4 regions of the Arthrobacter sp. CDRTa11 genome follow, and region 3 is predicted to be linked to each of the others. Evidence: riboswitches for the same ligand, from Rfam matches in the RefSeq annotation. Region 3 holds a riboswitch; each other region holds the start of a gene.

Region 1 (7,086 bases), 1.8 Mb from region 3:
GGACCCAGGACGAAACGTTCGGAATCACCACAGACCCCGTCTCGGGCGTAACCATGCAGCAAAAGGCGCAAGGCACCGAGGAACGGGACGGGGACGGCATTGCCCTTGCGTTCGCGTTTTTCGCGGAAGCGGAGGAAGGCAAGTACGGCAAGGAGCCGGCCAAGGTCCAGGCGGGCATCCAGGAAATTGAGGCAAAGTTCAAGGCCATGCCCGCCGCAGAGTTGCCCCAGCACCTTGTGGGACACAAGTGCACCAGCAATTTCAAGACCTCGACGCCGGAACTCAGGCAATTCCGTCGCGCAGTTGCCGTGGTGATTGGCTTCACCTGCACCAATGCCCGGGCGGAAACGATCCAGGCCGTCAACCTTTTCACGGTGACGCCCTGGGGCACGCCGCAAATGATGGGCATCAGCGGGCACGAAAGCTACTGGGCGGCCAACCCCGGGCTGATGGAGAAGCTGGGCAACTCCTACCGCGCCAATAAGTGGAAGCTGGCCGGCTGACACCACCGCGGGTCCCGGCCGGATACCTGGCCGGGACCCGCGGCCGGGCAGGCGCAGCTAGAGTTGATGCGTGACTGACCACCCCCAGATTCCAGCCCCGCCCGTGCCAGCGCCCGAGGAGGATGCCGCCCCCAAGGCGGAGGTCGGCGTCGGGCCCTGGGAAGGGGACCTCCCTGCCGGTGACCATTGGGACCCGGACCTGCTCGCCGACGGTGACCGGCGAAACGTGGTGGACCAGTACCGCTACTGGAAGCACGACGCCATCGTGGCCGACCTCGATTCCCGGCGCCACAACTTCCACATCGCCATCGAGAACTGGCAACACGATCTCAACATCGGCACCGTGGTCCGGACCGCCAACGCGTTCCTCGCCAAGGAAGTCCACATCATCGGACGACGCCGGTGGAACAGGCGGGGCGCCATGGTCACCGACCGCTACCAGCATGTCCGCCACCACCCCACCGTGGAGGACTTCGTGGCGTGGGCGCAGGGGGAGGGGCTGGCCATCATTGGCATCGACATCTTCCCGGACTCAGTGCCGCTGGAAACGTACGAACTGCCCAAAGACTGCGTGCTGGTGTTTGGGCAGGAAGGCCCGGGCCTGACGCCTGAAGTGCATGAGGCGGCGCTGGCCACCCTCTCCATCGAGCAGTTCGGCAGCACCCGCTCCATCAACGCCGCCTCGGCTGCCGCGATCGCCATGCACGCCTGGGTCCGCCGGCACGTTTTCAACCAGCACGTCTAAGCTTCGCGACGGGCCAGGACCGACGGGAAGTAACATCCCGGCGCAAGAACAGAACCCTGTATTACCAGTTTCCGTGACCCGAAACACGGCCCGGCGGCAGAACTGGCTAGGATGGTTCCTAGCCGACGAGGTTCACTCCAGGGTCAAGAACCCGCAGACGAAATTCACATGAGGAGTCAGCATGCCCATTGCAACCCCAGAGATCTACTCCGAGATGATCGACCGCGCTAAGACGGGCGGCTTCGCATACCCGGCCGTCAACGTCACCTCCTCGCAGACGCTGAACGCGGCCCTCCGCGGTTTCGCCGATGCTGAGTCCGATGGCATCGTCCAGGTTTCCACCGGCGGCGCCGCCTACTGGTCCGGCGCCTCCACCAAGGACATGGTGGCCGGTTCCCTGGGCTTCGCAGCCTTTGCGCGCGAAGTTGCCAAGAACTACAACGTCAACATCGCCCTACACACGGACCACTGCCCCAAGGACAAGCTGGACGGCTTTGTGCTGCCGCTGTTGGCCGCTTCCGAGGCCGAGGTCAAGGCAGGCCGCAACCCGCTGTTCAACTCCCACATGTGGGACGGTTCCGCAGAGACCCTGCAGGAGAACCTCCGCATCGCCCGTGAACTGCTGGAGCGCACCGCCGCCGCGAAGATCATCCTCGAAGTTGAGATCGGCACCGTCGGTGGCGAGGAAGACGGCGTCGAGAACGCCATCAACGACAAGCTCTACACCACGGTTGAAGATGCCCTGGCCACCATCGAGGCCCTCGGTGCCGGCGAGAACGGCCGCTACATCACCGCCCTGACCTTCGGCAACGTGCACGGCGTGTACAAGCCGGGCGGCGTGAAGCTGCGTCCGGAGATCCTGAAGGATATCCAGGCCCAAGTTGGCGCGAAGATCGGCAAGGACAACCCGTTCGACCTCGTCTTCCACGGCGGTTCGGGCTCCTCGGACCAGGAAATCGCTGACGCCGTCTCCTACGGAACCATCAAGATGAACATCGACACCGACACGCAGTACGCCTACACGCGTCCGGTGGTTGACCACATGTTCAAGAACTACGACGGCGTCCTCAAGGTTGACGGCGAAGTGGGCAACAAGAAGCTCTACGATCCGCGCGTCTGGGGCGCCTCGGCCGAAGCCGGCCTGGCTGCACGTGTGGTGGAGGCAGCCAAGCAGCTCGGCTCCCTCGGCAAGTCGTTCTAGTATGTCCGACGAGTTCCGCAGGAACCTGATGGGCCCCGAGCCCACCCTCCTGCCTGCCGAGACCGAGGTCTACGAGCAGCTGGAGGCGGGCCAGGAGGCACTGGATCTGGTGGAAAAGCACCCCACCTCCTCGCTGCTGTGGGCTGTGCTCGCGGAAGAGGCGTGGGCCGAGGGACGCACCATCGATTCCTACGCCTATTCCCGTGTGGGCTACCACCGCGGCCTGGATTCGCTGCGGCGTAACGGCTGGCGCGGCGTCGGCCCCATCCCCTGGGAGCACGAGCCCAACCGCGGCTTCCTGCGTGCGCTGTATTCGTTGGGCCGCGCTTCGGCGGCCATCGGCGAAGCCGAGGAACCGGAACGGATCGAGAAGTTCCTCAACGACTCGGACCCGGCAGCGAAAGCGGCGATCGAAGGCAACTGAACGAAGTTAAAAGCACGTTAAAGCACGACGGCGGGTGGTCACCTTTATTGGAAAGGTGGCCACCCGCCGTCGTTAACTCCGTAACCGGAGGGGACTAGCTGGGCTTCGTCAGGCCTGTGCGCGCCATGGCATCCGCATAGGCCACGTGCATTTCTTCAAGATACTGTTCCTGCCGGGCCGGGGTACCGGCGAAGGCACGGCCACTGAGGGAACGGACCTTGTAGGTTTTCAGGCCGCGGCGCCAGAGCAGGGGCACCTCGGTCTTCAGCAGCAGGTTGGCCAGGCGGTTGGCCTCGGTGCCGTGTGCCACGATGACGGAAGCCCGGGGCACGAGGGCCAGGAACTTGAGCAGCGGCTTGAGGCCGGAGGCGATCTGGTCCGGCGTGAACTTGCCGTTGGGCTCGCCAGGGGTGTGCCACGGGTGGACGTTCCACGGCATCACGAACTCCGGACGCAGGCCCAGTTTCCACTGGACGCCCAGCATGCGGGTGGCGGCGTCGTCGTCGCCGGCGGTAATGAATCCGGACTTGTCCGCTTCGCCGATGTTCGAGTACAGGCTGATAATGCGGCATTCATCTACGTCGTGCATGGGGTCAACGTAGGGAACTTGGGTGTCCGGCTTGACGCTCTGCAGGGAATCGCACAGCTCGTTGACGGCTGCGACGTTGGGTTCGTAACGGCGGCTCATGAGCTGCTCGCGAAAAGATTCAGGTGCCAGGGCTGTCATGTATTGCTATGTCTCCTGCGGGGCTCGGTGATGCTGCCAATCCGGAAAATGGGCGCACCGTGGCGCGGCAGGTTCCGGGATGGTTTGAAATGTGGAGTGGACCGATTCCTGGTCGGTCCTTATCAGTTTAGCAAGCCCCGCAAAACGCAGGCGCGCCCAAGGCCTTCCCGTGATGGAAGGCACAGGGCGGCTGGATCGCTGCACCTACCAAAGACGCTGGCTGGCGCGCCGGGCGCCCTCGCCGAGAGCCTCCAGTTTGGCGAAGGCGATCTGCGGGTGAACACGGCCGCCCAGCCCGCAGTCCGTGGACGCAATAACGTTCTCCCGGCCCACCAGTTCGGCGAAGCGGACAATCCTGTCAGCGACGAGATCCGGGTGTTCCACAACGTTGGTTGCATGTGAGACCACCCCGGGAATGATGGCCTTGCCCTCCGGAAGCCTGGTGTTTTCCCACACCCGCCACTCATGCTCATGCCGGACGTTGGCGGCCTCGAACGAGTAGGCCCCGGCGTTGACCTGCAGGACTGATCCAACGATGTCCCCGAACGGAATGTCCGTGGTGTGCGGCCCATGCCAGGAACCCCAGCAGACGTGGAGGCGGATCTGTTCCTGGGGCAGGTCGCGGAGGGCCCAGTTGGTGGCCTCGATGCGCAGCTGGATGAATTTGAGGTAGTCCTCCAGCGATGGCTCGGGGTTGATCTGGTCCCAGCTTTCCGCGAGGGAGGGGTCATCGAGCTGTACCGTCAGGCCGGCGTCGATGATGGCCTTGTATTCCTCCCGCATGGCATCGGCGCAGGCGTACAGCAGTTCCTCGTCCGACTTGTAGTACTCGTTGGCTACCCTGGCGCACGAACCGGGGGACAGGGACGCCAGAAAGCCTTCGGTCAGGCCGGCTGCAGCCAGTCCCTTTTTGAGGTTGGTGACATCGGAGGCCACCAGGTCATGCCCCGTGTAGGTCAGGGGTCCCGCGATTTTCGGTTGCGTCACGCTTTTGCGGTGCGCCAGGATGCCCGAGGACGGATCGGTGTATGCGTCGTTGAAAGCCAGCCGGTCCCGGCGGTCCGGAAACGAGGTCAGCACAATGTGCCCCGGGGACGAGCGATGCACCACGGGGTCCTTCCACCTGTCCACGTCGGTGGGTTCCAGGCCGCCCAGCCTGGCGAAGGAATAGTTCCACCACGCGCCGTAATCAACGGAAGTGGACATGGTGTGCCCGTACTCGCCGTCGTTCGCAATGTCGACGCCGAGGTCTTTCTGCCGCTGGACCACATCCGCCACCGAGGCCTCCAGCAGCTCCAGGAATTCGGGCGTGATGCCCTCGGATTCCTTGGCGGCATTGGCGGCGATGAGTTCCGGGGTTCGGGGCAGGGAACCTGCGTGCGTGACCTGGATGTAGTCGGTGTTGAGGGACATGGATACTTCCTTTCCATCGGTCCTGGCAGTAGCACCAGCGGACAGGATTGTCCCTGCACCCGTGGTTGCTGCGGCGTCAGCGAGCCAGGTCTCTCGGCCGCTCCGGATGGGTACTCTCACTTAATGGCATCTGCCGGGTGCGGGCAAGACTTCGCCAGATTATTTCAGCCGGTTTGTTTCAGCCGGTTTGTTTCATGGGATGGGCGGGTGGCAGGCGCGAAGAAACCCAGGGCCCGCCTGCTGCGAACGAGTAGAGAAACCCGGGGATCCGCTAAACTTGGCTGGTAAGAGCCCCGAACTCTTGCCTGGCAGGCCACCGCAACTGTGCCCGCCAGACTGTAGCCGTCGGGGCATTCTCATGAACGGCGTTGACTTCCGGCTGAACACCTGCTGCCTCACCAGGGTGGATCAACCGGAATGCAGCCCGAACGAATGGGGGAGGATCCCATGCCAGCTATCGTGATCGTAGGAGCCCAATGGGGCGACGAGGGAAAAGGCAAGGCCACTGATCTCCTCGGCGGCCGCGTCGACTATGTGGTTAAGCCCAACGGCGGCAATAACGCCGGGCATACCGTCGTCGTAGGCGGTGAGAAGTATGAGCTCAAGCTCCTTCCGGCCGGCATTCTCAGCCCCAATGCGGTTCCCATCATCGGCAACGGCTGCGTGGTGAACCTTGAAGCCCTGTTCCAGGAAATTGAAGGCCTGCAGGCCCGCGGTGCAGACACTTCCAAACTGCGCGTCTCCGCCAATGCACACCTGGTGGCGCCTTTTCACCAGGTGCTGGACAAGGTCACTGAACGTTATCTCGGCAGCCGCGCCATCGGAACCACGGGCCGGGGCATCGGGCCCGCCTATATGGACAAGGTGGCCCGGCTGGGCATCCGTGTCCAGGACGTCTTCGACGAATCCATCCTCCGCCAGAAGGTGGAAGGATCGCTCCGCCAGAAGAACGAGCTCCTGGTCAAGGTCTACAACCGCCGCGACATCGATGTTGAGGAGATTGTTGAATATTTCCTCTCCTTTGCCGAGCGTCTCCGGCCGCTGGTCATCGACAGCACACTGGTCCTGAACAAGGCCCTGGATGAGGGCAAGGTAGTGCTCATGGAAGGCGGCCAGGCCACCTTCCTGGACGTGGACCACGGCACCTACCCGTTTGTCACCTCCTCCAACCCCACCGCCGGCGGAGCCTCCGTTGGCTCCGGCATCGGTCCCACCCGGATCTCGCGCTCCATCGGCATCATCAAGGCGTACACCACGCGTGTGGGCGCCGGCCCGTTCCCCACGGAGCTCTTCGACGAGATGGGCGTGTACCTTCAGAAGACGGGCGGCGAGTTCGGCGTCAACACCGGCCGTCCCCGCCGCTGCGGCTGGTACGACGCCGTCCTGGCCCGCCATGCGGCCCGCGTCAACGGCTTCACGGACTACTTCGTCACCAAACTGGATGTGCTCACCGGCATCGAGCAGATCCCGGTGTGCGTGGCCTATGACGTCGACGGTGTCAGGCACGACGAAATGCCCATGACCCAGACCGAGTTCCACCACGCCAAGCCCATCTTCGAGTACTTCGAAGGATGGACCGAGGACATCACGGCCGCGCGCACCATGGATGACCTGCCGGAGAATGCACGCAACTACGTCCTGGCCCTGGAAAAGCTCTCCGGTACCCGCTTCTCAGCCATTGGCGTAGGTCCGGACCGGGACCAGACGATTGTGGTCAACGACCTCATCAATGACTGACAGTTTCTGAAAGTCCGACGCCGGCGGGTCACCTGAACAGGTGGCCCGCCGGCGTCGTTAATGGGCAAACCCGGATGGATGCGAACCTCTTAAGTAGGATCCTCACCAACTTAGGTGTGAAACAGACATAATGCTGTTAGTCTGTTTAAGAACCTACAGAGAGTGAGCAATGATGCTTCTCGAAAGAGACCTCATCCAGTCCGTCGGCTTCCGCAACGTAACAGAAGGCGGACGTGTGACCGGCTTTCAGTTCCGGGTCCGGATGCCTTCCTACCGGGGTATGGCCGCGTCCCTCATTGACGGCATCGCGGTCCGCATTGGCGATCTGGTGAACGT
Region 2 (7,086 bases), 920 kb from region 3:
CTCCTGAAGTGAGCCGGGCAGAAGCCCTTGCCACGTTGGCCCGGCGCTATTTCAGCAGCCGCGGTCCGGCCACGGTCAAGGACTGCGCCGACTGGTCCGGGCTGACCATGGCTGACGTCCGGCAGGGCGTTCAGGATGTCCTGGAGAACGAACAGGACGCCCTGGGAACGCACGAAATTGACGGCGTCGTCTTCTACTTCAGAGCCGGAGCCGAACCGGGGCCGGAGCGGGATGCCGCAGATGCAGGCCGCGGGCCGGTTCATGGGGCGGAGCCCCGGATCGACCTGATCCAGTGCTACGACGAATACGTGATGGGCTACTCGGCCACGAGGCATTACCTGGGAGGCAGCGCTCCCGCGATCCCCGCCGACGGCGCCCTGCTACACGTGGTGCTGCTGAACGGAAGGATGGCCGGTTCCTGGCGGCACACCATGCTGCCCGGCCGGTGCGAACTGGACATCCGCCTGTCCACGTCGGCAGGGTCACACGCCGCTTTTGCCGGTGCGGTCGGAAACACCGATATGGAGCAGGCGGTGGAGGCCGCCGTCGCCGCCTATGGAGCCTTTCTTGGCATCCCCACTGTCCGGAAGGAGTCCGGGGCTAAGCTGGAAGGACACATATGAGAGGCGCAGCACCGTGAACAACCTGTTTTTCTGGATCATCATTTTGTCATTCCTGATACCGATGGGGATGCGGATGTACCGGAAATACGTCAACCGCCGGAACCAGGAACAGAGCTTCTCCGGACGCTACCCGGACCAGTTCCCCGGTCCCCGTCCGGGACCGCAGAGCAACCAGCCGCGCGACGGCTACACCCAGCAGGACTACATGAGCGGCGGCTTCCGCCAGATCAGCAGCCCCGAGCCCCTGCCGCCCAGCCAGCCACTTCCCCCGTTCCAACCATTGCCGGGCCAGCAGCTTCCGACGCCGGACCAGCAACGCCCGCCGTACGGCCAGCCAGTGCCTCCCCGGGACCGGGAACAGGAACCGCAGAAGCCTGCGGCCCCCTCCACTCCCCCGCTGCCGTCGGCCCCGCAGGGCTACCGTGCCCGCAAGCTTGCAGAACTTGACCAGCAGTACAGCAACGGCGAAATGGCCATGGATGAGTACATGGCGCGCCGGGCGGAGATCATGAACGGCTGACGCAAAAAACTTCACGGCCCAGGAGGTTTCCAGCCCGGGAACTTCCTGGGCAAGGAACTTTCCGTGCCAGGAACTTTCCGGGCAGGACTTCTTCTTAGACCAGGAACGTCGTCCTGAGCTGGCTGCCCAGCTGGCCGATTTCGGTGAGGAAGCCGTCGTGGCCGATGGGGCATTCAATGATGTGCACATCAACGTCGCCCGGCAGGGCTGCCGCCAACTCGTGTGACTGGGACGGGAAGTAGAGCCTGTCGCTGTCCACGGCCGCCACAAAGAACCGGGCTGTCGCCGTGGCCAGGGCCTCGTCCAGGGAACCGCGCCCCCGGCAAACGTCGTGGCTCATCAGGGCCTCGGTGATGGCGATGTAGCTGTTGGCGTCGAAGCGCTGGACCAGCTTGTTGCCCTGGTGGTCCAGGTAGCTTTCCACCTGATAGCGGCCGCGGTCGCCCAGAGCCGGTGCCTGGAATGGTGTTTCGGGTGCCTGGGCCAAGCGTCCGAACCTGCCGTCAAGTTCCCGGGCCGAGCGGTAGGTGATGTGGGCTATCCGTCGGGCCAGGGCCAGGCCGTCCTCCGGAGAGGGACCGCCGTAGTAGTCGCCGTTGTTGAAGTTGGCATCCTGGCGGATCGCGAGGGTCTGGGCCTGGGCGAAGGCAATCTGTTCCGCCGTGCTCGCGGCGCCGATCGATACCACGGCACACCGCTCTACCCGCTCAGGGTAGGTCAGGGCCCATTCCAGGGCACGCGCGCCGCCCATGGAGCCGCCCAGGACGGCGAACCAGCTCTGGATGCCCAGCAGGTCAGCCAGCCGCGCCTCGGCAACCGTGCTGTCCCGCAGTGTCACCAAGGGAAAGCGGGAGCCCCACGGCTTTCCGTCAGGGGCAGGCGACGACGGTCCGGTGGAACCGTAGCAGCCGCCCACGATGTTCACGGAGACCACAAAAAACCTGTCCGTGTCCACCGGAGCACCGGGGCCGGCCAGCTGTTCCCACCAGCCCGGTTCATCGGTGTCGCCCCGCGTGACGTGGGTGCTGCCTGTCAGGGCGTGCTCGATCAGGATGGCGTTGGAGGCGTCATGGTTGAGTGTGCCCCAGGTTTCATAGGCCAGGGTGACATCCGGCAGGAAACCTCCGGCTTCGAGTTCGAGTCCGCCGATGGTGGCGAACTGGACCACTCCGTTTTCAGGTACGGCGGTGCGGGAGACGGTAATCGTCATGTGAGGACCTTTTCTACGCGCTTGCCCGCCGTCAAGTGACCGGCAGGCCAGGTCTTCACCCGGGGCACCCCACCGCGGAAGGAGGGTTGCCGGCCAGCAAGCCGGGGCTGTCACTGGCACTCATGACCTGCTTCGAGTGTACGAAACAGCCATGCCTCTTGACCAAGAGTGTGACTGGTTATGACTTTCCCGGCCTGCAGCCCAGGTGCCGGCGACCGCCCGGCTGCATCCGCAGGGCCATAGTCAGCAGACTTCCTAACCATGGTTTCCGGGCCAATGTCCACTCATGACACAAAGTAGAAAGCGGGTAAGGCTACCCTTAGCTGAGAGCCCGATCACAAAGTGCCAAGATGAAGGGCATGCGCATGGATCACGTCTCTTACGCCTGTGAACACGATGGCCTGGCTGCCACAACCGAACGAATTTCGTCCGCCCTCGGCGTCGAAGCCGTGAAGGGTGGAGTGCACCCCCGTTTCGGAACCCGGAACATGATCATTCCACTCGCGGGCCACAAATACCTTGAAGTAGTGGAGGTCCTTGACCACCCGGCATCGGACAAAGCGCCGTTCGGACAGGCCGTGCGTGCACGCTCTGCCGCCGGCGGCGGCTGGATGGGCTGGTGCGTCGAAGTGGACGACCTCGCCCCGTTCGAACGCCGGCTGGGACGCTCTGCCGTCAACGGCAACCGGAAGTTCCCCGACGGCCGCGAACTTGTGTGGAAGCAGATCGGAATCCTGGGCCTCATCGCCGATCCCCAGGTCCCATACATGCTCAAGTGGGAAGGCGATCCCGCCCTGCACCCGTCCAACGCCTATGAAAGCAACGTCAAGATGTCCTGCCTGACCATTGCCGGCTCGGCGGAACGGGTGACCGAATGGCTCGGCGAACCTGTCGAAAAGCCGCTTGAGGATGTAGCAGTGGAATGGGTGGCTCCGCATGGAACCCCCGGCATCCTTTCCGTCACGTTCGAAACCGCCTCCGGGGCAGTCACCATCTAAGCCCTCCCCCGGCCGGTCAACGGCCGCTGGGAACAAACTTCGGCCGCCATCAGCGGGTGCCAATGACGTCACCTGCCGATGGCGGCCGAATTACTTTAACGCCGCCGTCGCTCCTTGGTTTTCTCCCACCTCACCCGAGGCCTACGGCAGACCCAAAGAGGCTGAAGCCAACGAACGCCACAATGTCCAACAGAGCGTGCGCAATCACCAGTGGCATCACCCGCTTTGTCCGGGTGTAGAGCCAGGCGAACACCACCCCCATCACGGCGTTGCCGATGAAGGGCCCAAAGCCCTGGTAGAGGTGGTAGCTGCCGCGCAGCATGGAGCTGGCGAAGATTGCCAGGGGCATGCTCCAGCCGAATTTGCCGAAACGGTCCATCAGGTAGCCCACCACAATCACTTCCTCCACCACCGCGTGCCGCACGGCGGACAGGATCAGCACCGGCACCGTCCACCAGTAGGAATCCAGGGCGCTGGGAATGATGGCAGTGGTAATGCCTAATGCCCGCCCTGCCGCGTAGAGGCCAAGTGACGGGATGCCGATCAGGGCGGCAAGTCCAAGACCCTGCAGCATGTCCCGGCCGGGCCTGGCGAAGTTGAAGCCAAGCTTCCGGAAGGCCGAACCTGCATGTGCGCCGTCCCCCGCCCCCGGTTGCCGCTGGTCGGACAGGAAGTAGATGACCAGCAGGACCGGCACCAGCGCGAAGACGATGTCCAGTAACTGGTAGGTGAGATCGAAGTATTCACGGGTGCTCTGCGAGCGGTTGAGGGTTGAGGTGCCTTCCGCCAGCGGGGCGCGCGTCATCTTATCCAGCAGCTGGACCACGGAGTAGACGGCGGACTGGCCCAGGGACAGCCCCAAGACGATCCAAACTTCAAGGCGCAGCCGACGGCGGGAGGGAACCAACATGCTCCCATCTTGCCTGTAGTTTCTGGTTCTTCGCTGATGCATTACCGGGTCAAAGGGCTGTCAAACAGCTGCGCCGCTCCGGCGGCACCTATGCTTGGGGCTTATGAGTGCGCCCGGGAAAATTATCATGATCCGGCACGGCCAGTCTGCAGCCAACGCCGATACCTCGATCTACAACAGGGTGCCGGACTATCGGATTCCACTGACCGCCCTGGGTGTGGAGCAGGCGAGGGCAGCCGGCGAGCAGATCCGGTACGAGCTGGACGGCCGCCAGGTGTGCGTCTATGTCTCGCCCTACCTGAGGGCCCATCAGACCCTCGAGGCACTGAACCTCGGAAGCCTCACCGAGCGGGTGATCGAGGAACCGCGGCTGCGCGAGCAGGACTGGGCCAACTTCCAGATCAGCGGCGATATTGAAGACCAGAAGGAACTGCGCAACGCGTACGGCCATTTCTTCTACCGTTTCCGGGAGGGCGAATCCGGCTCGGACGTCTACGACCGGATCTCCTCGTTTATGGAAACGCTCTACCGCCACTGGTCCAAGCCCGACTATGCGCCGAACACACTGCTGGTAACGCACGGGCTCACCATGCGCCTGTTCTGCATGCGGTGGTTCCACTGGTCAGTGGAGTACTTCGAGTCCCTCAACAACCCGGACAACGCGGCGGTGCGGACGCTGGTGCGGACCGACCTGAACAAGTACGAACTCGACATCCCGTTCAGCCAGTGGGTGGACCGCAGGGTGGACGAGACTGTGCTGGACGCGCCCCCGGTCATTTTCTAGCGGCTTCCCAGTCGGCGGCCTTTTCACCCATCCGCTTCTCCAGGCAGCGGCTGTCGCGACAGCGGAACTGCGGGGGCCTTACGCGAGTTTCGGCGCAACAATGACTTCGGTGCCGGTGGCCTCAAAGGCCGCCTTATCCTCGGCTGAAATGCCGGCGTCGGTGATAAGGCGTGTGAACTCGTACCCGTCCATGGTGGCAAAGGCGCGCACACCCACCTTGGACGAATCGGCCAGCACGTAGGAGACCCGGGCCCTGCTGGCCAGGAGCGCGTTGACGGACGCTTCGGCCTCGCCGGTGTTGGTGGGTCCCACCACGGGATCGATGCCGTTGACGCCGATGAAAGCGATGTTCAGGACCACCTTCTGCATGATGATGTCCGTGTACGGTCCCACCAATTCATAGGAACGCGGGTTGAGGATGCCGCCGGTCACCATCACCTTGATGTTGGGCCGGACGGCCAGTTGCGCCGCGATATTGATGGCGTTGGTGACCACCGTCAGGGTTGGCTGGTTGGACGGAGCGTTGAGGTCTTCGCGGGTTGCCAGGATCTGGGCCAGCGCCGTGCTGGTGGTGCCGCCACAGAGCCCGATCACCGCACCGGGACTGATCAGGGCAGATGCCGCCTGGGCGATTTCTTCCTTGGCCTGAGCGTGGTCGTCCCGGTTATACCTGCCTGGAAGGTCGTAGGCGAGGGCCCCCGTGGTGGCTCCGCCCCTGGTCCGCGTCAGGAGCCTCCGCTTGGCCAGGCTGTCCAGGTCGCGCCTGACGGTGGCAGGCGAAACACCAAGCTTGGTGACAATTTCCTCCACCTCCACCTGCCCGGTTTCGGCAAGGAGGTCCAGAATGGCGGTCAGTCTGTCGTTCCGGGTCATGCAGGCCTCTCAGCGTCAAAAGCCACCCAATGTGACGTTTGTTGATCATAACAGACCTCAAATGATCAACTTCCGTCAAATTCACAGATTGACTCAGCGTTGTCGGATACCTGCCCGCCATACAGCGTACGTGAGCGGCATGCCCGGCCGGTACGCGAGGTGGGTGGCGGAGGGCGCGTTGAGCAGGTGCAGGTCGGCCCTGTGTCCTACCGCAAGGGAGCCCACGGCCCGCTCGCCGTCGGCGTCGTTCCCGCTGTCCCGGTGCAGCGCCAGCGCCCCGCCGTAGGTGGCGGCCCGGACCGCCTCGTGGACAGTCAGCCTCATCTGAAGCACAGCGGTGGCCACACAAAACGCCATGGAACTGGTGTACGAGGTCCCCGGGTTGCAGTTGGAGGCCAGCGCCAGCTGGACTCCCGCATCCAGGAGCCGCCGCCCGGGGGCAAGCGGCTGCCGCGTGGACAGATCGCACGCGGGAAGGCAGGTGGCCACCGTGCCCCGGCTTCCGCTGCCCTGGCCGGCGTCCCAGCCGGACCAGGTTCCGGCCAGCGCCGCGATGTCCGCGTCCGACAGATAGTTCACGTGGTCCACGCTGGCGGCTTCAAACTCCACGGCAAGCTGGACGCCGGGTCCTTCACCCAACTGGTTTCCATGGACCCGCAGGCCCAGGCCGGCGTCCCGGCAGGCCTGCAGTACCTCACGGGACTGTGTGGCAGTGAAGGCACCCTCTTCACAGAACACATCCGCCCAGCGCACGTAGGGGCGGACCGCTTCCAGCATCGGCCCGCAGACCAGTTTCGTGTACTCGTCGGCATCCATGCCGGCCGGGACCAGATGGGCTCCAAGGTAGGTTGCTTCATCTGCCACGGTGGAGGCCACCCTGGCGCTCCGCGCCTCGTGCTCGGTGTCCAGCCCGTAGCCCGTTTTGGTCTCAAAGTAGGTGGTGCCCTGGGAGACGGCCTCGGCCACGCGCCCCATGGCCAGCCGGGTGAGGTCAAAATCCGGCGCGCGCCGGGTCGCCTCCATGGTCACCGCGATGCCTCCGGCCGAGTACGCCTCGCCCGCCATCCGGGCTTCGAACTCGACGGTGCGGTCGCCCGCGAACACCAGGTGGGTGTGGGAATCAACCCAGCCGGGAAGCAGCGCCCGGCCACCGGCATCCACCGCCTCA
Region 3 (7,086 bases):
GGCCGGTCCGCCGTTCGAGAGGCACTTGCCGCCTTGGAGATCCTGGGCATCGTAGTGGTCCGCCCCGGCTCCGGAACCTATCTGCGGGACGGTATATCCGAGCTTCTGCCCCGAACCCTGAGCTGGGGGATGATGCTGGGCGCGCCCCGCACCCGGGAGCTCGTGGAATTGCGGAGCGGGCTGGAGGTCCAGGCCGCCCAGCTCGCCGCCGTCCGCATCACCGACGAATCGCTGGAGCGCATGCGTGGGAACCTCGCCACCATGGCCGAGACACTGGATGATCTGGCAGCGTTCGTCGAAGCGGACGCATTGTTCCACCGTGAAATTGCCGAAAGCTCGGGAAACCAGGTCCTGCAGGAACTGCTGCAGAGCATCCGGTCCCTGCTTCGGATCTGGGTGGACCGCGCCTTGACGGACGAGGGCCACGCCGCCGCCGCGCTCAAGGAGCACTCGGAAATTTTTGCAGCGTTGGAGGCGCGTGACCCGGAGGCGGTCACCAGGACCATGCGTTCGCATATGGAAACTGCGTCCCGTCGCCTTCTTGCCGGCTTCGACGCTTCGCAATAGCTTTCCGCTTTCCTCCGCTTCCGAGTCCTTTCATTGGTCAACCGGTTGACTTGTGGGTTTCGGGGATCGATAATCGGTATGGCCTGCCTCACAGGCCGTATTGACTTTGCACCAGCCAACGCCGGGCACCCGGGCGCAGCAGCCCCGGGGAAGGCAGAGAGCAGCGACGTGTCTGTCCAGCCCCTGAACGACCAATCACAAATCCCGCCTTCCCTCCGCGCCCGCCTTGCGCCGCCGGTGCGGCTCCTGGCTGCCGGCCCGTGGTCTGCCCGGCTTGTGGGCGACGAACTGGCTCATCTCAGTTATGCTGGCCGGCCTGTACTGCGGGCAGTCAAGGCCGTGGTCCGCGACCACGACTGGCAGACACCCCAGCCTTCCGTCGACACTGTGAATGTCACCCAGGGCGACGACGGGCTGCATGCGCGCTGGACAGTGAAGTATGCCGGTTATGGCGTGGAGTACGACGGCGTCCTGACGGCGACCTTTACCCCCGCCGCGGTGGAGATCGCCTTCGTAGGCACTGCGGCCCACGCCTTCCGCAGCAACCGGGTTGGGCTGGTGGTGCTCCATCCGCCGGCAGACGCGGGGCGGGACGTTGCTGTGGAGCATCCGGGGGGCGGCATCACCGCCGCCCAGTTCCCGCAGGACATCAGTCCGCACCAGCCTTTCACTGATATCGCGGCCCTGGAATGGGCTGACGCGGGCACCGCTTTCCGGCTTTCGTTCACCGGAGAGGTCTTCGAGACAGAGGACCAGCGGAATTGGACGGATGCCTCCTTCAAGACCTATGGCACGCCGCTGGAACTGCCCTTTCCGGTGGATGTCGCGGCGGGGGACACCGTCCGGCAGTCCGTGCTCTTGGCGGCTGCGACGTTCGAGCCACAGGAAGCCGTGGAGACGGCGGCCGCGGGAACGTTGCGCGGCGTCCCCGGTGCCCTCGGCCGATTCCGTGCCGGCGTGGGCGGCATCGTCGGCCGGGTTCCGGCCCTCGCCGTCGTGGCGGGGCAGTCCCCGGAATTGCTCGCGCCGATCCCGGGCCTGGACGCCTTCGTGGTGGAACTGGTCGAGCAGCACGGTGACGCCCCTCGCTCCGGTTGGGGCGCCGAACTTGAGGCAGCCGCAGCTGCCGCTGCCCTCCAGTCGGCCGCGCTGGACATCCGGGCAGTGACCCCGGACCCCGTCGGCGCCGTGGCGGACCTCGCCCCCTACCTTCCCGATGCGAAGCGGCTGGCGTTCTTCCACCCGGGCAGCCACCTCACGGAGCCGGACAGCTGGAAGGACGTCAGGGCAGCGGCGCAGGCGGCCGGCTTCAGGGGCGGGTTGCTGGCCGGTGTCCGGTCCCACTTCACGGAACTGAACCGCAACAGCGGCCGCACGCCGTCGGACTCCGACGCCCTAACGTTTAGCATCACGCCCCAGATGCACAGCACCGAAACTGCGCACATCATCGACAGCGTGGCCATGCACCGGCTCGTGGCCCGGAACGCGCTGCGCCTGGGCGGTGGAAGACCACTCCATGTGGGGCCGGTGACGCTCCTGCCGCGGTTCAACGCGGTGGCGACGTCGGGCGATGGCGCCGAGGCGGAGGCGGACGAACTCCAAACCCACCCGTTCACTGCGGCCTGGACCCTTGCCAGCATCGGCGCCCTGACCATGGACGGAGTTGCATCCGTCAGCTACTTCGAGGCGACCGGCTCGAGGGGCATCTGCGACGACGCCGGCCGGCTAAACCCTGCGGGCGAACTCCTGAAGGAACTCGCGGCCCTCCGGGGCAACCCTGTCCTTGCGGTGGACGTACCGGCTGCTGCACCGATCGGGGACATGGCGGTGACTTTGTACCCCGTGCAGTCTCCGGGTGGCCTGATGATTTTCGCGGCCAACCTTTCCGGGGGTGCGGCTGAGATTGACCTCCAGTTGCCTGGGTCCGTAACTGCGGGCGCCGGAGAATGCACAGCCTTCGGGCCCGGCGCCGGCTCCGTCATCACCTTCGGTACCCAGGACGACGGCGACCCCTCGCTGGGTCTGCTGGCGCTCGGACCCTGGTCCGCCGGCGTCGTGCGTTTTCCGGCACCCAGTTGACCGCCTCGACTTTGCTGCCGTTTCCGATGGCGGCGCCACCTTAGCGAAAGGAGACCCGATGGGTCTGCGTCTTGAAGGAAAAACTGCCCTGGTCACGGGAGCTGGTTCGGGGATCGGCCTCGCCGTTGCCCACCGGTTCGTCACCGAAGGAGCCGCTGTCTACTTCGCGGACATCAACGTGGAGGCAGCCGAAAAAGCCGCGGCGGCCTCCGGGTCCGCCGCCAGGTCCCTGCGCATGGACATCTCGGATGAGGAGAGCGTGGCCGCCGCCTACGCTGCTGTGGCCGAAGCCGGACACCTTGACGTGGTGGTGGCGAACGCCGGTGTGCAGCTCTTCGGCCAGGACGCCAAAGTGGGCGACCTGGACCTCGCGGTTTGGGAAAAAACAGTCAGCATCAACCAGCGCGGTGCATTCCTCACCCTCAAGCACGCCGTCCGGGCCATGGAAGGACACGGGGGGTCGATTATCTGCACCGGCAGCCCCACCGCCGTTGTGGCCTGCGGCCAGACGTTCACTGCCTACACGAGCTCGAAAGCCGGGGTCCACGGTTTGGCCCGCGTGGTCGCCGCCGACTATGCGCACGCGGGAATCCGCGTCAACATCGTGGTCCCCGGCTATACCGAGACCCCGCTGGTCCAGGCCATCGCGGACGACCCCGTCAGCCGCGCCGGCCTGGTGAATTCCACCATGCTGGGGCGTCCCGGGACGGCTGCGGACGTGGAGGGCATCATGGTCTTCCTCGCCAGCGACGACTCCGCCTACGCCACCGGGGGAATCTTCACCGTGGACGGCGGCCTGACGGCCCTGTAACTCGCGCATGCCCACCCGATGCGCGGTGAGCGGTTCTGGCCCGCATAAGCGGTGCCGGCCAGCAACGCTTATGCGGGCCAGGGCCGCCTATGCGGCTGGAACGCGGAGTGTTTGTGCAGCATTTCGAAACGGTTCGTCGTGATTCTGTCGGCATATGCCTTTGCCCCTACACTGAGCTCAGGTCATGAGCGCCAGCGCCAAGCCCCGGCTCGCTGGCCGGCAACCCTCCATCCGCGGTGGGGTGCCCCGGGTGAGGACCTGGCTGTCCGGCACCGGCCGGATGGCAAGCGCGGCCCGTGGTGCTCCCAGCATGCCCCGGGCCCATGTCATAGGAGCCTTGCATGTCCAACGGATGGTCCTTCGAAACCCGCCAGATCCACGCCGGGCAGGAGCCGGATTCTGCCACCGGCGCCCGGGCACTGCCCATCTACCAGACCACGTCCTTCGTGTTTCCCAGCGCCGAGAGCGCAGCCAACCGCTTTGCATTGGCCGAACTGGCACCGATCTATACGCGCATCGGCAACCCGACCCAGGACGCGGTTGAGCAGCGGATTGCCAGCCTCGAAGGGGGACTGGCAGCGCTGCTGCTCAGCTCCGGCCAGGCGGCGGAGACATACGCGGTCCTGAACATCGCCGAAGCCGGTGACCACATCGTGGCCAGCCCCAGCCTGTACGGCGGAACCTACAACCTCTTCGCCCATACGCTGAAGAAGTTCGGCATCACTGTCACGTTCGTGGCGGACCCGGACAACCTGGACCAGTGGCGTGACGCGGTGCAGCCGAACACCAAGCTCTTCTTCGCCGAAGTGGTGTCCAACCCCCGCCAGGATGTCCTGGACATTGAGGGCGTATCCGCGGCCGCCCATAAGGCAGGAGTTCCGCTGATCGTGGACAACACGCTGTCCACGCCGTACCTGATCCGTCCGCTGGAGTGGGGCGCGGACATTGTGGTCCATTCGGCCACCAAGTACCTGGGCGGCCACGGTGCAGCGATCGCTGGTGTCATCGTCGACTCCGGCAAGTTCGATTTCAGCAAGGACCCGGAGCGGTTCCCCGGCTTCAACACCCCGGATCCCACATACAACGGGCTGGTATACGGCCGCGACCTTGGTGAGGGCGGCGCCCTAGGCGCCAACCTGTCCTACATCCTCAAGGCACGTGTCCAGCTACTGCGGGACCTGGGCTCGGCGGTGTCTCCGTTCAATGCCTTCCTCATCTCCCAGGGCCTGGAGACCCTGAGCCTGCGGGTGGAACGCCACGTGGCCAATGCCGGCGAAGTGGCCCGCTGGCTGGAAGCGCGTGACGACGTCGAATCCGTCGCCTACGCGGGCCTGCCCTCAAGCCCCTGGTACGAGCGTGGGCGCAAGTACGGCCCCAAGGGGACGGGAGCCATCGTGTCCTTCAACCTTGCCGGCGGCGCCGAGGCGGGCCAACGGTTCGTGGACGCGCTGGACCTGCACTCACACGTAGCCAATATCGGGGACGTCCGGTCCCTGGTCATCCATCCGGCCTCCACCACCCACAGCCAGCTCTCCGCGGAGCAGCAGGCCGTTGCCGGCGTGACCCCGGGACTGGTCCGCCTCTCCGTGGGCATCGAGCACATCGATGACATCCTGGCAGACCTTGAAGCCGGCTTCCGTGCCGCCAAGGAGGCCAGCGGCGCCTGATCCGCTGGCGCATCAGCGGCGGCAAGCCTGGAAGTGGTGATACAAAATCTCGACAAAGCTCAAGGGCCTGAGCCCGGTGCGATACTGGGCTCAGGCCCTTGAGGATTGGGAAGGGCCACTGAGCAGGAGCGAAACGTCTTCTTTCGCCATGCGCATGATCTGCTGCATCGACGCCGCTAGCGGATCGCGGCTTCAGTGATGGCTGATTCTTCCAGGCCCCAGTACTCCAGGCACTCCTTGTATTCCGGGGATTCCAGGACGGACTGGATGGCCTGCTGCAGTGCGGGTGTAAACGCTGATCCCTTCTTCAGTGCCATGGCGACGTTGGTGTTGGTGCGGGTATCCATCCTGGGCTCCAGGATGTGGAAGCGGTTGGGTTGCTGCTCGTTGGCCCAGGCCAGGGCGCTGGCGTCGTAGAAGACCCCGTCGATCCGCTTGGAGTCCAGCTGGGTCAGGGCTTCCTGGACGCTGGGCAGTGTCACGCCGTTGATGGCGGGAGCAGCTTGAGGGCGCGACGATGCCGATTGCATCCGGGCGCGTTTGTACCATTCGGCGGCGGGTGACTGGCCCGCCGCTACTGGAGGAACATTAGGCGGACTGTGCGCCGACTTTTTCCTTCTATGTGGGCGGGCGGCCTACTGGCCGCCCGGTCGCTAGAAGGTTTCTGAACCCTGCATCTCCGCGGGCCGAGACAGGCGGCCGCGGTTTAGCGTGATGACGGTGTCGGCTGCGTCCAGGGTTGCTGTGTCGTGTGATGCGCACACAACCGTTGCTCCCCGTTCTTTTTCAGCGAAAAGAATTTCCGTGATCCGTTCCTGTGACTCCGAGTCCAGTCCGGTGGTCGGTTCATCCAGGAGCAGGATGTCCGCGTTTTGCGCGAGGCCTTGGCCAAGGAAGGCGCGCTGGCGCTGCCCGCCTGAAAGGCTGTGCAACTGCCGGTTCTCGTAGCCTGAGAGGCCGACCCGGCCAATGCATTCCTCGATGATCCTCTGGTCATGTTTGAGAAGCGGGCGCAGAAGCCCCCTGCGTGCCCACCTGCCCATGCTGACGACGTCGCGTACCGTCAGCGGCATTCGCTCAGGGACGGCGCTGCGCTGAACCACGAGGGCGGTGCTGCCTTTGACCGGCAGTTCGATTCTTCCGTGGCGCGGGGTCAGCAGGCCGGCCAGCACATTGAGCAGTGTGGATTTTCCGGACCCGTTGGGGCCGGCCACAGCAGTGATGGTGTTGGCTTCGATCCGCAGCGACAGACCACAGAGCGCCTCCACGCCGTCATGGTCCAGCCATACATCTTCTAAGACAAGCACGCCGGTCTGCGTTGCCTTGCTGGGCGTCGGGGGGAGGCGGGGCGAAGAAGTCATGACAAAAGACTAGCATTTGGGAATGATTGTCATTAGCGTTATCGTCTAGACCGTGCACCTGATCCTTGAACCCTTCGCTGCTGATTTCATGCTTTACGCCCTTCTGGGCGGTTCCTTATGTGCTGCCGTTTGCGCCGTCGTGGGGACATGGGTGGTCATCAGGGGCATGGCATTCCTGGGCGAGGCAATGGCTCATGGCATGCTGCCAGGCGTCGCCATCGCCACCCTTACGGGTGTTCCTGTCGTCATAGGAGCTGCCGGAAGTGCCATTTTGATGAGCGTCGGGGTGAGTCTCCTGGCCCGCCGGGGCCGGTTGTCCCATGACACGAGCATCGGTCTCTTTTTCGTCGGCATGCTCGCCGCCGGCGTGATCATCATTTCGCATTCACGCAGTTTTGCCACCGATGCCACGGCCATCCTCTTTGGCGACATCCTGGCCATAGGGCAGGCCGATCTGTGGATGCTGTTCTGGGCATTGCTGGCAACCATAGTGGTGGCCAGAGTGTTCCACCGCTCCTTTGTGGCCCTGGTGTTTGACCAGCGTGTTGCCCAGGTCATGGGTCTCCGGCCCCGGCTGGCGCAGGTGCTGCTCGTTGGACTG
Region 4 (7,086 bases), 2.2 Mb from region 3:
AAGGACCCGCCCGGCAGGCAAGCCTGGCGGCCGGCATTGGCTGGGACGTTCCCACGGTAACCATTAACAAGCTCTGCCTGTCCGGACTCACAGCAGTGATCGACGCTGCCAGGATGATCCGGGCCGGCGAGGCAGACTTCATCGTGGCCGGTGGCCAGGAATCCATGAGCAACGCCCCGCACCTATTTCAGGGCCTGCGCCACGGCGTGGCCATCGGCGACGCCCCGCTGGTTGATGCACTGAATTTCGATGCCCTGCAGGATCCCGTTTCCGGTGTTTTGCAGGGCGCCGCCACCGATGCAGGCAACGCCGAACGCGGAATCAGCCGGGCGGACCAGGACGAGGTTGCCGCCACGTCCCATCAGCGCTCGGAGGCGGCCAGGTCCGCCGGCCTGTTTGCTGCAGAGATCGCGCCCGTCAAAGTACCGCAGCGCCGCGGTCCCGCACTGATGGTGGATTCCGATGAAGGCATCCGTCCGGGTACGACGACGGAGGCACTGGCGGCGCTGAAGCCCGCCTTCTCCGCGGCGGCGTCAGCCACTATCACCGCCGGATCCGCCTCTCCACTCTCCGACGGCGCGGCCGCCGTCGTGGTTGCCAGCAAAGCCGCCGCGGAACGTGCCGGGCTCAGCTGGATCGCCGAGATCCGAAGCCACGGCCAGACCGCAGGCCCGGACGCTTCCCTGCATTCCCAGCCGTCGCGCGCCATCGAACGCGCCCTGGCAGCGGAAGGACTCGGCGTAGCTGACCTGGACCTCATCGAAATCAATGAAGCCTTCGCGTCCGTGATCATCCAGTCGGCCCGGGACCTGGGCGTCAGCACGGAGCGGATCAACGCCGAGGGCGGCGCCATCGCCTTGGGCCACCCCGTAGGCGCCTCAGGCGCACGGCTGGTGCTGCACCAGGCATTGGCTCTGCAGCGGCGTGGCGGCGGCACTGGGGTTGTGTCCCTCTGCGGCGGCGGAGGCCAGGGCGAGGCGCTCATCCTCAAGGCCTGAAAACTGCGGCGCGCCAGGCGCAAGGAACCCGGGAGGGACCCAGACGAACCGCGTTGATGGGTCAGCGCTTGCCGTACTTCCGGTGAACTGCCTGCTTGCTCACACCCAGGCACAGGGCGATCGCTTCCCAGGAGAGCCCGGCCTGGCGGGCGTTCCTGACCAGTGCAGCTTCGGCCCGCCCTACTTCCTTCTGCAGCTCCGCCACGGCATAGAGTGCCTCGGCAGGGCCCTTTCCATCCATCGATCCAACGAGTGTCTTCATTCGGTCCACCTCCACGGCGTCAACATTAGTTGACGATGCTCTGGCCGTCAACCTACGTTGACGCCTCAGGCTGGAGGAGCCTCAGGCTGGAGGAGCCGCGTGCACTGTGAGCGGGACCAGGCGGTGGGCGCAGGAGGCACGTTCCAGGCTCAGGGTGCCCGGGTCGGCCCTGTTGTTAACGCCGGTGTCATCACACCAGTCCACGCCGTACGGGACAGCGCTGACGCCGCCCTCTCCGGCAGCCATGGTGTCCGGAACGGTGAAGACAAAGGTGAAGGCGCCGTCGTCGGTCATGGGAGCGAGCTCCTCCAGGACCGTCTGCCCCGCAGCGTCCGTCACCGTAACCTGGATGCGCGCATCCGCGCCGTATAGCGCGTCGCAGGTAGTGTCCTGCGCGGAGACCGTCACCTGCCCGCCGGCCTGAACGGCCGACGGCGAGACAAAGTATTCCGGCGGCCCGCACGGCGGCGGGGCGAAGGGGTCCCGGCAGCCTGCCAGTGCAAAGGCAAGGGAGGCAACAGCCATCACGCCCGCGGTCAGGCGCTGCGCGCTCAGCACTGACGGCCTTCCCGCTGTTTCCCCACACAGTGTTTCCGTACAGAGCGTTTAGCCATATCCTGCTGTTTCCCCATACCGTGATTGTCCGGCATGGCGTTGGTTACGCAACATGACGACGGCGGCGGTGCGGGGCGGCGGGGCAGGTGTTACGTTTTTGGGCAGTAATGAGTACCGGCGCCAAGCCCTGACTGGCCGGTCGGCAACCCTCCTTTCGCGGCGGGGTGCCTCAGGTGAATACTCGGCATATCGAAAAATTCGAGCTGCAAGCGTGAGAGAAGGAGATCCGTCGTGACAGACGCACCTGCCACAGAAGAAAAGCTGTCCTACCGACTGATCACGGGGCCGGATGACCGCTCCTTCTGTGAGCGGATTTCAACCGCATTGGAGGAGGGCTACGTCCTGCACGGCAGCCCGGCCGCAACTTTTAACGGCAGCAGCGTGATCGTGGCGCAGGCCCTGGTCCTCCCGGCTGCGATCGCCTCCGCGGATGCCGCCGTCGCCACTGCCGTGGACGATCTCGAAACTGCCGGGGAAGAGCTCGAATTCGACGGCGAGGGCCACGCATGAGCTACGCAGGAGACCTCACCCCGCAGGAAGCTTGGACCAAGCTGGAGCAGGGCGCCATCCTGGTGGATGTGCGCACTGAGGGCGAATGGGCGCATATTGGCATCCCGGACACCAAGGCAACGGACAACGATCCCCTCTTCATCCAGTGGACGTTCCCGGGCGGCATCCCCAACCCCGATTTCATCACTGACCTGACACAACAGGCACCCGAGGACGCCGGCACCGAACTGGTGTTCCTGTGCCGCTCCGGGGCCCGGTCCATAGCTGCAGCCATCGCCGCCACCCAGGCAGGCTACACGTCCTACAACGTCCTTGAGGGCTTTGAAGGCGAGCCGGACCGCTACGGCGAACGCACCGTCAATGGCTGGAAGAACCGCGGCCTGCCTACGAATCTGGGAACGAACTAAGTGACATTCAACGAAGATGCCGCCGGCTGGAGCCCTGACACCCAGGCAGTCCGCGGCGGGCTGGACCGCACCAATTTCCAGGAGACCGCCGAGCCGGTCTTCCTGAACTCCGGGTTCGTCTACGAATCGGCCGCCGCCGCCGAACGCGCCTTCACCGGCGAGGACGAACGCTTTGTCTACTCACGCTACGGCAACCCCTCCGTAGCCACCTTCCAGGAACGGCTCCGCCTCCTCGAGGGCACCGAGGCATGCTTTGCGACGGCGTCGGGAATGTCCGCCGTTTTCACCGCCCTGGGTGCCCTGCTGGCTGCCGGTGACCGCGTGGTTGCGGCCCGCTCGCTGTTCGGTTCCTGTTTCGTGATTTTGAACGAGATCCTGCCGCGCTGGGGCGTGGAGACCGTCTTTGTGGATGGCCCGGACCTGGACCAGTGGCGTGACGCGTTGTCCCAGCCCACCACCGCCGTCTTCTTCGAGTCGCCGTCCAACCCGATGCAGGAAATCGTGGACATCGCGGCAGTCAGCGAACTGGCGCATGCGGCCGGTGCCACCGTCGTCGTCGACAATGTCTTTGCCACTCCCCTGCTGCAGCGCTGCGGCCAGCTGGGCGCGGACGTCATTGTCTACTCCGGCACCAAGCACATCGACGGCCAGGGCCGTGTCATGGGCGGGGCGATCCTGGGCACCAAGGAATTCATCGACGGCCCCGTGAAGCAGCTCATGCGCCACACCGGACCCTCGCTGTCCGCCTTCAACGCCTGGGTCCTCACCAAGGGGCTGGAGACCATGGCGCTGCGCGTCAACCACTCCTCCGCCACCGCCCTGAGGCTGGCCGAATGGCTGGAGCAGCAGCCTGCGGTCAGCTGGGTCAAATACCCGCTGCTGAAGTCCCACCCACAGTATGAGCTGGCCGCCAAGCAGATGAAGGCCGGCGGCACCGTGCTGACCCTTGAATTGGCGACGACGGCCGGCCGCTCGGGCAAGGAGGCCGCCTTTGCGCTGCTGGACGGGCTGCGGATCATCGACATCTCCAACAACCTCGGCGACGCCAAGTCCCTTATCACCCACCCGGCCACCACCACGCACCGCGCCATGGGTCCCGAAGGCCGTGCCGCCATTGGCCTGAGCGACGGCGTGGTGCGGCTGTCCGTGGGCCTCGAAGACGCGGATGACCTGATCGGCGACCTGGAGCGGGCGCTCAAGCAGATCTGACGTTGCCCTCTAATCCACGCCGTGGACTTCGAACCGCACCGCCACGTCGTCACCGGCGCTGATCCGGGCTGCGTCCCTCACGGCTTTCTTGACGGGCAGCAGGTAAGAACCGCTTTTGCTGTCCGGGAAGAGCGACGTCTGCCAGGTGTGGCCGGAGATTTCGGCGCTGACCCTGATGGATCCGAAGCCTTTGCTGAGCGAGCCCGCGTCATCGCGGACGTCCTCTGCAATGTCCACGGGGAGAGTCAGGAAGTGCCAACCCGCTTCTTCCGGGATATGCCACAGTTTGGCGTGAAAAGAGTACGACGACGTCACGCGCCTGAGTATTCCATGCCGGCCTGGCGGCCGCACTCCTCCGCGCGAACGGACACTTCAGGCCCTCCCCACGAGCGAACTGGCAGATAATGCCCCCAAAGGGCGATTATTGCGTCATTATCTGCCTGTTCGCGATCTGCCTGGGACTGGCGTCAGGATTGTGGCTGGCGGAGCTGTCGGGTCGCGGCCTCGCGGACCGCGGCAGTTAGCTGGTTGAGCATCAGGGAGTCTATCTTCCAGCGCTGCCAGTACAGCGAGACATCCACAGGATGCGCAGGCGCCAATTCCACCAGTTCGCCGTTCCGGATATCAGCCAGGCAGTGCTGCTCGGGCAACAATCCCCATCCCAGCCCCAGCCGGATGGCCTGGGCGAACTCGGCCGACGACGGCACGTAGTGCCGCGGCGCGGTCAGTTCAGCGCCGGTCAGCGCCCGGAAGAAGCCACCCTGCAACTCGTCCTTGCGGTCAAAATCCATCACCGGTGCCGCACTTCCGGCGGTAAGGTCCGGCCCGTCCGGCCACCAGCGCCGGACATAACCGGAGCTGGCCACGGCCCGGTATCTCATGGCCCCCAGCGGCTCCACTTTGCAGCCCTGGACCGGCTCCGGCGTAGCCGTCACAGCTGCCATCACGGCCCCGGTGCGCAGGAGCTGCGCGGAGTGCTGTTCATCCTCCCGGTGAAGTTCAAAAAAGGCCCCGACGTCGGCGGGAAGGCTTGCCAGCGCCGCCAGGAACCACGTGGACAGCGAGTCTGCATTCACCACCAGGGGAATCGGCGCGCCCGCGCTGTCACTGCTGTCGCCGAGCTCGCGCCGGGCGTCCCATTCCAGTTGCCGTACCTGGCGGGCGAAGCGCAGGACCGCCGCACCTGCCGCCGTGGGCAGGACGGGGTTGGTCCGCTGAAGCAGGATTTGCCCTGCCGCATCCTCCATCGCTTTCAGCCGCTGGGAAACGGCAGACGGCGTGACAATCAGGCTCCGCGCAGCGGCCTCAAGCGTCCCCTCATCCACCACGGCAGCAAAGGTCCGCAACTGCTCCAACTGGAAGCTTCTCATTAGCTTTCCTTACTATTCCTAAGAATGTTTAGCTGGATTAACTGTAAGGGTCACTTTACGTTGGAGCATATGTATCTGACTGAACTTCTGACCACCACAGCGCTCGGCTTCGGCACGGGGCTGGCCCTCATCGTTGCCATCGGCAGCCAGAACGCGTTTGTCCTCCGGCAGGGCATCCGGGGCGAGCATGTGGCGGCCGTCGTCCTGGTCTGCGGCGTCTCGGACGCCCTGCTCATCGCCGCCGGCATCGCGGGAATCGGAGCTCTTGTGGAGGCGAGTCCGGTGGTGGTTGAGGTTGCACGGTACGCGGGAGCGGCGTTTCTGGTCGCTTATGGCGCCCTGGCAGCCAAGCGGGCCATCCGCCCTGGAGCCCTGACGGCGTCGGGTCAACAGAATGCCCTCGGTGCCGGGGCGGCAATTTCCACAGTGCTGGCCCTGACGTGGCTCAACCCGCACGTCTACCTGGATACAGTCCTGCTGCTGGGGTCGGTGGCCAATCAGCAGGCGCAGGACCTGCGGTGGTGGTTTGGGGCCGGGGCCATCGCCGCCAGCATCGCCTGGTTCAGCGCCTTGGGCTTCGGGGCACGGGGCCTGCGTCCGTTCTTTGCCCGGCCGTCGTCGTGGCGTGTCCTCGACGGCCTCATCGCCGTGGTGATGCTGTCGCTCGGAGTGCGCCTGGCGGTGGGCTCTTGACGGTCCCTGTTGACCGCGGCGGGGCTGCGGCGTAGCTTCATGGTCACCACCGCGATGTAGCTGGGCCACGCATCCGCCGGACCGGGAGCCAGCCATGACCGCGAAAAAGACAACCAAGGGCAACAGGCCTTACCAGAAGGCGGGGGCCGTCATTGTTGCGGCAAGCTGCTGCTGGGGAGTGGGGATCTCCTTCGTGGGTATGGTGCACGCCACCAAGGACCCGGCGGCCAGGCTGGCGATGCTCCAGCGCAGCCCCGGCCTCTGGGTTGCCGGGCAGTTCCTGGCCGCGGCCGGCACCGCCGCGGTTCCCGTCGGATTCGTCCGCTTCGCCCAGGCCGTCCGATCCGGCCCGTCCAGAAGCCTTGCCTCCGCGGCGGCAGCTGCCCTAATGGCGGGTGCGCCGCTGTTCGTTGTTGCCCTCGCTGACCGCGCTTCGGACCTGGAGAAGTTCGCCTACCGGCGCGGCGCGAACTGGCCATTCCTGACATACTCCGGCCTGCACATCGGCGCCCTGGCGGCACTGGGCGCCGGGCTCATGCTTTCACCAGTGAAATCCTGGACGGGCATTGCGGCAGCTGCCAGCGCTCCCGTGTTCGGCGCAATCCTGGCAGGAACCAAGGACATTCCGCCCTTTGTCTTCTACATGGTGGAGTCCGCGGTGGGCGTGCACTTGATGCGCTACGAAGAACCCGTGATGCCTGCCGCCAGCAGCCAGGACCCCTCGGCTCAGGCGCGAACAGGCAGATAATGCCCTGTTTTTCGCTTTTTGTGGGCATTATCTGCCTGTTCGCGCTGACTGTCGCGCTTCCAGTTCCCGGGGGCAGCCTGGCTAGGACAGGCGGACCCGCAGGAGCTCCGGCGCATCGTCCTCCTCTGGGGAGCCGGAGGCTCCGCGCATGGTGATCGCCACGGCCTTTGCGACGACGGCGGCCAGCCCGCCGTCGTCGGCTGCTGTTTTGTCTGTCATTGCCTTTTCCAGCACCGCGTCGCGCACCCTGCGCTGTTCGGCGGCGCCGGTGCCG

What was found. Region 3 has a riboswitch for S-adenosylmethionine ahead of F8G81_RS11445 (bifunctional o-acetylhomoserine/o-acetylserine sulfhydrylase). Riboswitches for the same ligand answer to the same signal wherever they lie in the genome.
Region 1: another riboswitch for S-adenosylmethionine. It lies ahead of F8G81_RS03420 (cobalamin-independent methionine synthase II family protein); the one in region 3 lies ahead of F8G81_RS11445 (bifunctional o-acetylhomoserine/o-acetylserine sulfhydrylase).
Region 2: another riboswitch for S-adenosylmethionine. It lies ahead of metX (homoserine O-acetyltransferase MetX); the one in region 3 lies ahead of F8G81_RS11445 (bifunctional o-acetylhomoserine/o-acetylserine sulfhydrylase).
Region 4: another riboswitch for S-adenosylmethionine. It lies ahead of F8G81_RS21925 (DUF1737 domain-containing protein); the one in region 3 lies ahead of F8G81_RS11445 (bifunctional o-acetylhomoserine/o-acetylserine sulfhydrylase).

The regions. Positions count from the first base shown of each region.
Region 1 is NZ_CP044532.1:723,506-730,591, forward strand. It holds gene F8G81_RS03395 (hypothetical protein) at 1-503, shown strand, start outside; gene F8G81_RS03400 (TrmH family RNA methyltransferase) at 574-1,248, shown strand; gene fbaA (class II fructose-bisphosphate aldolase) at 1,430-2,449, shown strand; gene F8G81_RS03410 (DUF3151 domain-containing protein) at 2,451-2,873, shown strand; gene F8G81_RS03415 (uracil-DNA glycosylase) at 2,968-3,600, opposite strand; gene F8G81_RS03420 (cobalamin-independent methionine synthase II family protein) at 3,805-5,013, opposite strand; SAM riboswitch class I at 5,024-5,126, opposite strand; gene F8G81_RS03425 (adenylosuccinate synthase) at 5,461-6,750, shown strand; gene F8G81_RS03430 (C-glycoside deglycosidase beta subunit domain-containing protein) at 6,923-7,086, shown strand, end outside.
Region 2 is NZ_CP044532.1:1,638,087-1,645,172, reverse strand. It holds gene F8G81_RS07420 (winged helix DNA-binding domain-containing protein) at 1-623, shown strand, start outside; gene F8G81_RS07415 (hypothetical protein) at 637-1,143, shown strand; gene metX (homoserine O-acetyltransferase MetX) at 1,238-2,353, opposite strand; SAM riboswitch class IV at 2,366-2,481, opposite strand; gene F8G81_RS07405 (VOC family protein) at 2,713-3,351, shown strand; gene F8G81_RS07400 (CPBP family intramembrane glutamic endopeptidase) at 3,482-4,261, opposite strand; gene F8G81_RS07395 (histidine phosphatase family protein) at 4,389-5,045, shown strand; gene F8G81_RS07390 (DeoR/GlpR family DNA-binding transcription regulator) at 5,124-5,918, opposite strand; gene hutI (imidazolonepropionase) at 6,012-7,086, opposite strand, start outside.
Region 3 is NZ_CP044532.1:2,558,629-2,565,714, forward strand. It holds gene F8G81_RS11430 (FadR/GntR family transcriptional regulator) at 1-567, shown strand, start outside; gene F8G81_RS11435 (hypothetical protein) at 646-2,646, shown strand; gene F8G81_RS11440 (SDR family NAD(P)-dependent oxidoreductase) at 2,705-3,457, shown strand; SAM riboswitch class IV at 3,638-3,753, shown strand; gene F8G81_RS11445 (bifunctional o-acetylhomoserine/o-acetylserine sulfhydrylase) at 3,799-5,124, shown strand; gene F8G81_RS11450 (transporter substrate-binding domain-containing protein) at 5,301-5,654, opposite strand; gene aztA (zinc ABC transporter ATP-binding protein AztA) at 5,778-6,485, opposite strand; gene aztB (zinc ABC transporter permease AztB) at 6,538-7,086, shown strand, end outside.
Region 4 is NZ_CP044532.1:4,798,477-4,805,562, forward strand. It holds gene F8G81_RS21910 (acetyl-CoA C-acyltransferase) at 1-998, shown strand, start outside; gene F8G81_RS21915 (AsnC family protein) at 1,060-1,260, opposite strand; gene F8G81_RS21920 (hypothetical protein) at 1,342-1,818, opposite strand; SAM riboswitch class IV at 1,979-2,093, shown strand; gene F8G81_RS21925 (DUF1737 domain-containing protein) at 2,107-2,385, shown strand; gene F8G81_RS21930 (rhodanese-like domain-containing protein) at 2,382-2,792, shown strand; gene F8G81_RS21935 (O-succinylhomoserine sulfhydrylase) at 2,793-4,001, shown strand; gene F8G81_RS21940 (DUF1905 domain-containing protein) at 4,011-4,238, opposite strand; gene F8G81_RS21945 (LysR family transcriptional regulator ArgP) at 4,469-5,371, opposite strand; gene F8G81_RS21950 (LysE/ArgO family amino acid transporter) at 5,441-6,064, shown strand; gene F8G81_RS21955 (hypothetical protein) at 6,159-6,812, shown strand; gene F8G81_RS21960 (glutamate--cysteine ligase) at 6,894-7,086, opposite strand, start outside.